Posidoniimonas corsicana: one gene and its partner. The protein of the gene in region 1 interacts with the protein of each later gene in a pairwise test. Links are inferred from orthologs where the notes say so. Each region holds a gene or a part of one and is shown on either strand. Other genes may lie near its edges.

Region 1 (3,241 bases):
CTCCTCGGGCCCCAGCTGCGAGCACGAAAAAAGCCCATGCAGCGACGCGAAGCCGCCCTCAAGACCCTCACTCTCAACCTCATGATCCTCTAAACATCTAGAAGCTTTCTACAGAGCTACATAAGTTCTCGAGGAACCATGTGGTTGTACTGATGGGAAATATGTAGGCGCGGCGCTACTGGAGAGTGCGACATCTACAGTCGATAGAGTACGATCGCTATCGTGCAAATTGCTAAAAACCTTGCAGCGATAGTCGTTTAAACAAACCGACGGAATCACGACGTCGCATTTAGCGTCCGAAAGTTTCGTATCGCCGAGAACTCCTGAAAGTGCTCTTCGCAGTGGCTCAGTTGCGTACTTTGGGCCTCTTCTGACTACTTGGTTGTAGACAGGAACACGGTCCTCAATACCTTTCCTGAAAATGGCTTTCCCGTCAGACTTGAAGACCTGCGAAATCTTAGACAGCGCGACACCGTTTACGATCCCCATGGTCACGATGGATCCAGTCGACGTGCCCGCCACCATGTCGAAGCACTCTCTGACCGGTTTTCCAACGGCATCCTCAAAGTGGCGTAGGAACTCGGCTTGAAATAGGCCTCGGATCCCGCCACCGTCTAAACTGAGGATTTTGTAGGTCATTCGTTTACTCCAGGAAGTGGGGTGGTGGACGAATGTATCCTATGCCATGGGGTGCGGGTTGTCACTAGCGCGTAATGATGGATGAATTCCACCTACACTAGATGCAGATGAGTGGGGCATGGCCTGCACTCTCATCAACTGCAGTTCGTCACATCCAAACGAAAAAGCCCCGGGCGATCCGCCCGGGGCTTTGTGCGTTGTGGATTGCAAGCGGCGGAGGCCTACTTCAGCTTCGTGGCGAAGGCGGGGCCGCCGTACTCGGCCGCCGGGCCGAGGATCTCCTCGATCCGCAGCAGCTGGTTGTACTTGGCCATGCGGTCCGAGCGGCTGGCGGAGCCGGTCTTGATCTGACCGGTCGACAGGGCCACGGCCAGGTCGGCGATGGTGGCGTCCTCGGTCTCGCCCGAGCGGTGGCTGGTCACGCTGGTGTAGCCGGCGCGGTCGGCCATGCGGATGGCGTTGATGGTCTCGGTCAGCGAGCCGATCTGGTTGACCTTGATCAGGATGCTGTTGCCGATGCCCTCGTCGATGCCGCGGCCCAGCCGCTCGACGTTGGTGACGAACAGGTCGTCGCCGACCAGCTGGCACTTGTCGCCGATCTTGTTGGTCAGCATCTTCCAGCCTTCCCAGTCGTCCTCGCTGCAGCCGTCCTCGATGCTGCAGATCGGGAACTTGTCGACCCAGCTGGCCAGCAGGTCGACCATGCCGGCCGAGTCGATCTCCTTGCCGTCAATCGTGTAGACGCCCTTCTTCGAGTCGAAGAACTCGGTGGCGGCGCAGTCCATGGCGAACCAGACCTGCTCGCCCGGCTTGTAGCCGGCCTTCTCGATGGCGGTCAGGATGACGTCGAACGCCTCGGCGTTGGCGCCCAGGTTCGGGGCGAAGCCGCCCTCGTCGCCCACGGAGGTGTTGAGGCCCTTGTCGCTGAGCACCTTCTTCAGGTTGTGGAAGATCTCGCAGCCGCAGCGGAGCGCCTCGCTGAAGTTGTCGAAGCCCAGCGGCATCACCATGAACTCCTGGATGTCCACGGAGTTGTCCGCGTGCTCCCCGCCGTTGAGGATGTTCATCATCGGCGCCGGCAGCAGCCGGGCGTTGCTTCCGCCCAGGTAGCGGAACAGCGGCAGGCCGCTGTAGTTGGCCGCGGCGCGGGCCGTGGCGAGCGACACGCCCAGGATGGCGTTGGCGCCCAGCTTGGCCTTGTTGGGGGTGCCGTCCAGGTCGAGCATGTGCTGGTCGACCGCAATCTGGTCCAGCGCGTCCATGCCGATGAGCTCGTCGGCGATCTGCTCGTTGACGTTCTCAACCGCCTTCGTGACGCCCTTGCCCATGTAGACGGACTTGTCGCCGTCGCGCATCTCAAGGGCCTCGTGGGCGCCCGTGCTGGCGCCGGAGGGAACCGCCGCGCGGCCCATCGAGCCGTCCTCCAGCGTGACGTCCACCTCCACGGTGGGGTTGCCACGGCTGTCGAGGATTTGGCGGGCGTGGATGTCGACGATCATGCTCATGGCTGGAGAGGGGGGTAGGGGGGCGGAGGTGGGGGTTGAAGGTCCATTAGCGGCGGTCGGGGCCGCAAACCGAATCGCCATTCTAGGGCCTTTTCCCCGGCTGTCGAGCGGGCAGGCGAGAGCCCGTTGCGCACCGGCGAGAAACCGGCCTAGTGCTGTATTGAGCCGCTACCCGACCGCGTGCCCCGCTTCGCCTCCTCACCTTCGCGACTCCACCATGCCCAGCCTCTGCCAGCGATTGCTGCTCGTCGCCGCCGCCTGCACGCCGTCCGCCCTCGGCCTGGCCGACGACACCCTGCCACCGTTGCTCCCGTGGGATCCGACAACGTTTGTCCCGTGGGAACCGAGTGAGTCGCCGGTCGGCGTCGTCCCGCAGCCGGGGCCCAGCCCGGTGTCGACGATCGAGCCCCACCAGCGGGCGCCCCTGACCGCCGACGTCCTGTCGGCCGCCGAGGCGAATAACCGATTCGGCCTGAACCTGTACAAGCAGCTCGCGCTGGGAGCAGGCCCGGACGAGGGGCTGCTGTTCTCGCCGCTCAGCGCATCGGCCGCCCTGGGGATGGTTTACGCCGGCGCCGGCGGGAGCACCGCCGAGCAGATGCGGCACGCGCTGGGCTACGCCGCCGCCGGCGCGGACAACCCGCACCTTGGCCTGGGCGGGCTGGTCAACGACCTGAACGACCCCCGCGAGGGCTACGAGCTGCGGCTCGCCAACCGGGTGTTCGTGCAGGACGGCATGCCGCTCGAGCAGGGGTTCCTCGACACCCTGACCAACGACTACCGGGCCCCGGTCGAGCAGCTCGACTTCTACCAATCTCCGGAAGCCTCGCGGCGGCGCATCAACGCCTGGGCGGCCGACGCCACCAACGACCGCATCAAGAACCCGCTGCCGCCGGGGTCAATCACCCAGCACACCCGCCTGGCGCTCGCCAACGCGCTCTACTTCAACGGCGACTGGAAACGCCCGTTCGTCGAGGAGAACACCCGGGATCTGCCGTTCAACGCCCCGGACGGGTCCCAGAGCCTAACCCCGATGATGCGGCAGACTTCGCGGTTCCGCTACGGCGAGTACGACGGCTACCAGATGCTCGAGATGC
Region 2 (3,272 bases), on another replicon or contig:
GCGACAGGATGCCTTCGTGCATCCGGGCCCCTCCGCCCGAGCCGCTGGTGATGATCAGGGGCAGGTTCTGATCGGTGGCCCGCTCAACGAGCCGCGTCAGCCGCTCGCCCACCACCGAGCCCATGCTGCCCATGATGAACGCCGAGTCGGTGACCCCGAAGGCCACGCGGCGGGCGCGGATCATGCCGGCGCCGGTGAGCGCCGCGTCGCGGAGGCCGGTCCGCTTCTGCTCGGCGACAATCCGCTGTGCGTAGGGCTTCTTGTCGGCGAAGCCCAGCGGGTCGGTGGGCATAAGGTTGGCGTCCCACTCCTCAAACGTGCCCTCGTCCAGCATGTGCCGGACGCGGTCGGCCGCGCTGAGGTACATGTGGTGGCCGCACATCGGGCAGACATTCATCTGCTCCGTGGCAGTCTTGCGGAAGATGGTCTCGCCGCAATCGCCGCAGCGAATCCACAACCCGCTGGGGACGCCGCGCTTTTCTCGCGGGCCGTTTGGGTTGGTTTCGCCTGTCGCCATGGAGGGGGACCGTTGCATCGACTGCCGAATACGTGCTATCGCGGACATGGGCTTGAGGCCCGACAGGCCCCTATCATACCAATCCCCGCGGGGCGCCACCATGCCACCGGGGGGACCCTGGGGCCGACCGCCTGGGGGCGGATTTACGCATCCTTCAGGGGGACCATCGGCTCCAGCACCTCCCAGCCTGCCTGGCCGGGCCGCCGGCCCCAGAAGTCGGTCAGCTCGTCGTGCCGCAGCACGTGGCGGACCACGCTGGCGAGTGGTTCGGGGGCGACCACCACCACCGAGTCGTGCGACTTGTGCTTCTTCAGCACCTTCCGGAGAACCTCCGAGACGCGGTTCTTGGCCGCCAGCACGGTCTCGCCCTGCGGCGGGCAGACAGTCTCCGGCTGCTCGCGCCACTGGCGGAACACCTTGGGCTGCTTCGTCTTGACGTCCTCGATCAGCATCCCCTGCCACAGCCCGTGGTCCAGGTTTGCCAGCTTGTCCAGCGTCTTGGGCCGCACGTCCAGCGCGGCGCCGACCTGCTTGGCGGTCTGCTCGCAGGACTCGCAGGGGCTGGAGTAGATCGCCTCGGGCTCGAACCCCTCGAGCTGTTCGATGACCTTCGCCACCTGCTCGCGCCCGTCCGCCGACAGCGGGATATCAAGGTTGCCCTGGACACGGCCCTGCTGGTCGTACTCGGTGGCGCCGGGGGTGATTAGCAGAATGCGGAGCATTCATGGTTTCCTGAGGAGGCGGCTCAGCCGTCGCGGCCCGAGCGGGCCAGCTGGTTGAGCGAATCAACGCGTTGCTGGTAGTCGTCCGCTCCAAACACCGCCGTGCCCGCGACCAGCAGGTCGGCCCCCGCCCGCACGCAGTCGGCGATGGTCGACGGGTTCACACCGCCGTCGACCTCGAGCAACGCGTCGCAGGCTGGGTCGTCGCGCAGGCGGCTCAGCTTCTCGAGGGCGACCGGGTCGAACTCCTGCCCGCCGAATCCGGGCATCACGCTCATCACGAGCACCAGGTCGCAGTGGGGCAGGGCGGGGAGGATCGTCTCGAGCGGCGTGGGCGGGTTCAGCGACAGGCCGGCCATGGCGCCGGACTCGCGGATTTCATCGAGCAGCGGCCGCGGGTCGTCGAGCACCTCGGCGTGGACCGTAATGCAGTCGGCGCCGGCGTCCCGGTAGCGGGCCGCGTACTCCGCCGGGTTGTCGATCATCAGGTGCACGTCCAGCGGCAGGTCTGTCACCGCGCGGATGGCCTCGATCACCGGCAGCCCGAACGACAGGTTCGGCACGAAGTGCCCGTCCATCACGTCCAGGTGCAGCCCGTGGACGCCGGTGGCCTCGATGTCCCGGATTTCCTGCTGGAGGTTGGCGAAGTCGCACGCCAGCAGCGACGGCATCAGCACCGGCGAGCGGCTGCCCAGCGAGGCGCGGACGGATTCTCTGTTGCGAAAGTTGGGCATGACCTGGAGAGCGGGCGGGCGAGGGGGCGGTCGGTCGCGGCGGCGTGCGGGCAAGCCGTCTCCGGCACGCTGCGCCCCTGTGCGGCGCGAAGAAGGGTCGTGTTGGGGCGCCGGTGGGCCGGCTGGGGCGTTCTCGCGGGTCGAAAAAAAGGGCCGCGAGTCGCGGCCTGGGTCATCCCTTTGTGCCAAGAACCGCCCCGGGCATCAAGCCCCGCCACTGGCGCCAAACCCGCATCCGCCGGGTGCGAAGGGCGGAGGGCTCGGCCTAAGTTGTTTTGAGTGCTCGCGTTGCGGTGGATGGGTGGCTGGCGGCTAGTCGTCCAGCTCGGCGGCGCGGGGCAGCTGCTCCAGGCTGTCCAGCCGGAAGAACTGCAGGAACCTGTCGGTGGTGAAGTACCGACCCTGCCCGCCCGGTTCCCCGGCCAGCTCGCGTCGCAGCAGGCCCCGACGCACAAGTTGCGACAACAGCGGCCCGCTCGACACGCCCCGCAGTTTGTCCACCGCGGCGGCGGTGGTTGGCTGTCGGTACGCCACCACCGACAGCACCTCCAGCGCCTTGGGCGAGAGCCGGACCTCCTTCACCCGCCCGTAGAACTTGTCCCGCACACGCTGCAGGTCCTCGCGCAGTTGCAGGCGGAAGCCCTCCGCGCGGTCGGCGATCTCGTACGGCGCGGCGTCACGCTGGTACTCGTTGTTCAGCTCGGCGACCGCCGTGCGGACCTCCTCGGGCGTGACGTCGCGCATCTCGGACGCGAGTTCCTCGGCGGTGCGCGGCCGGCCGTTCTCCGCGCCGACAAACAGGATCGCCTCGATGATGCCCTTCGGGCTGACCGCGCTGGGCGGCGGCGCGGGCGCCTCGTCCGGCGCATCGGAGGCGCCGCCGAGCATCTGCGCGAACGCCGCGGTCAGACGCTGAAGCGACAGCGGCGACGGCGCTTCGGTTTGTGGGGTTGGGGACACGGAACTCCTCTATCTCGTGCGTCGGCGCCTACTTCCGAGCGGCTCGGATGTTAGGCGACTTTCCTCCTTAGCGGCAAGATCGTGTAGTGCTAGCATGGGCGATTATGATGCCACAAACACGACGCCAGGCCCGGCGGATCCTAGGGCTGTTCGAGACCTCGCACCTGTGGACTATCACCACTATGGCCGCCTGCGCTCTGGTTGCTTGGGCCGCGGCGGTGTGGCCCGAGCACGAGGGCCTCACCGACGGCGGCCGCTGGGCATTGTTCATCCTGGTGCTGTCGGCCGGGCTGTGGGTCACCGAGGCGATCCCGGCGGTCGCCGTGAGCCTGCTGGCCA

Evidence for each region.
Region 2: the proteins of eno (region 1) and rpe interact in binary tests that used the Escherichia coli proteins (3 or more experiments, as listed by UniProt). The link is inferred for Posidoniimonas corsicana from one-to-one orthologs.

What each region holds. Positions count from the first base shown.
Region 1 is NZ_SIHJ01000002.1:836,318-839,558, reverse strand. The notes cover bases 3-2,941. They hold eno (phosphopyruvate hydratase), read right to left. Parts: upstream 2,145-2,941; coding sequence 861-2,144; downstream 3-860. Other genes in these bases: KOR34_RS19370 (serpin family protein), read left to right, coding at 2,362-2,941; KOR34_RS19380 (patatin-like phospholipase family protein), read right to left, coding at 109-639. Also shown: more of KOR34_RS19370, read left to right, coding at 2,942-3,241. UniProt on the Escherichia coli protein: Catalyzes the reversible conversion of 2-phosphoglycerate (2-PG) into phosphoenolpyruvate (PEP). It is essential for the degradation of carbohydrates via glycolysis.
Region 2 is NZ_SIHJ01000001.1:3,937,339-3,940,610, reverse strand. Bases 119-3,062 are described here. They hold rpe (ribulose-phosphate 3-epimerase), read right to left. Parts: upstream 1,974-3,062; coding sequence 1,263-1,973; downstream 119-1,262. Other genes in these bases: KOR34_RS15160 (SLC13 family permease), read left to right, coding at 3,041-3,062; scpB (SMC-Scp complex subunit ScpB), read right to left, coding at 2,286-2,933; KOR34_RS15175 (histidine phosphatase family protein), read right to left, coding at 661-1,239; accD (acetyl-CoA carboxylase, carboxyltransferase subunit beta), read right to left, coding at 119-565. In the rest of the region: more of accD, read right to left, coding at 1-118; more of KOR34_RS15160, read left to right, coding at 3,063-3,272. UniProt on the Escherichia coli protein: Catalyzes the reversible epimerization of D-ribulose 5-phosphate to D-xylulose 5-phosphate.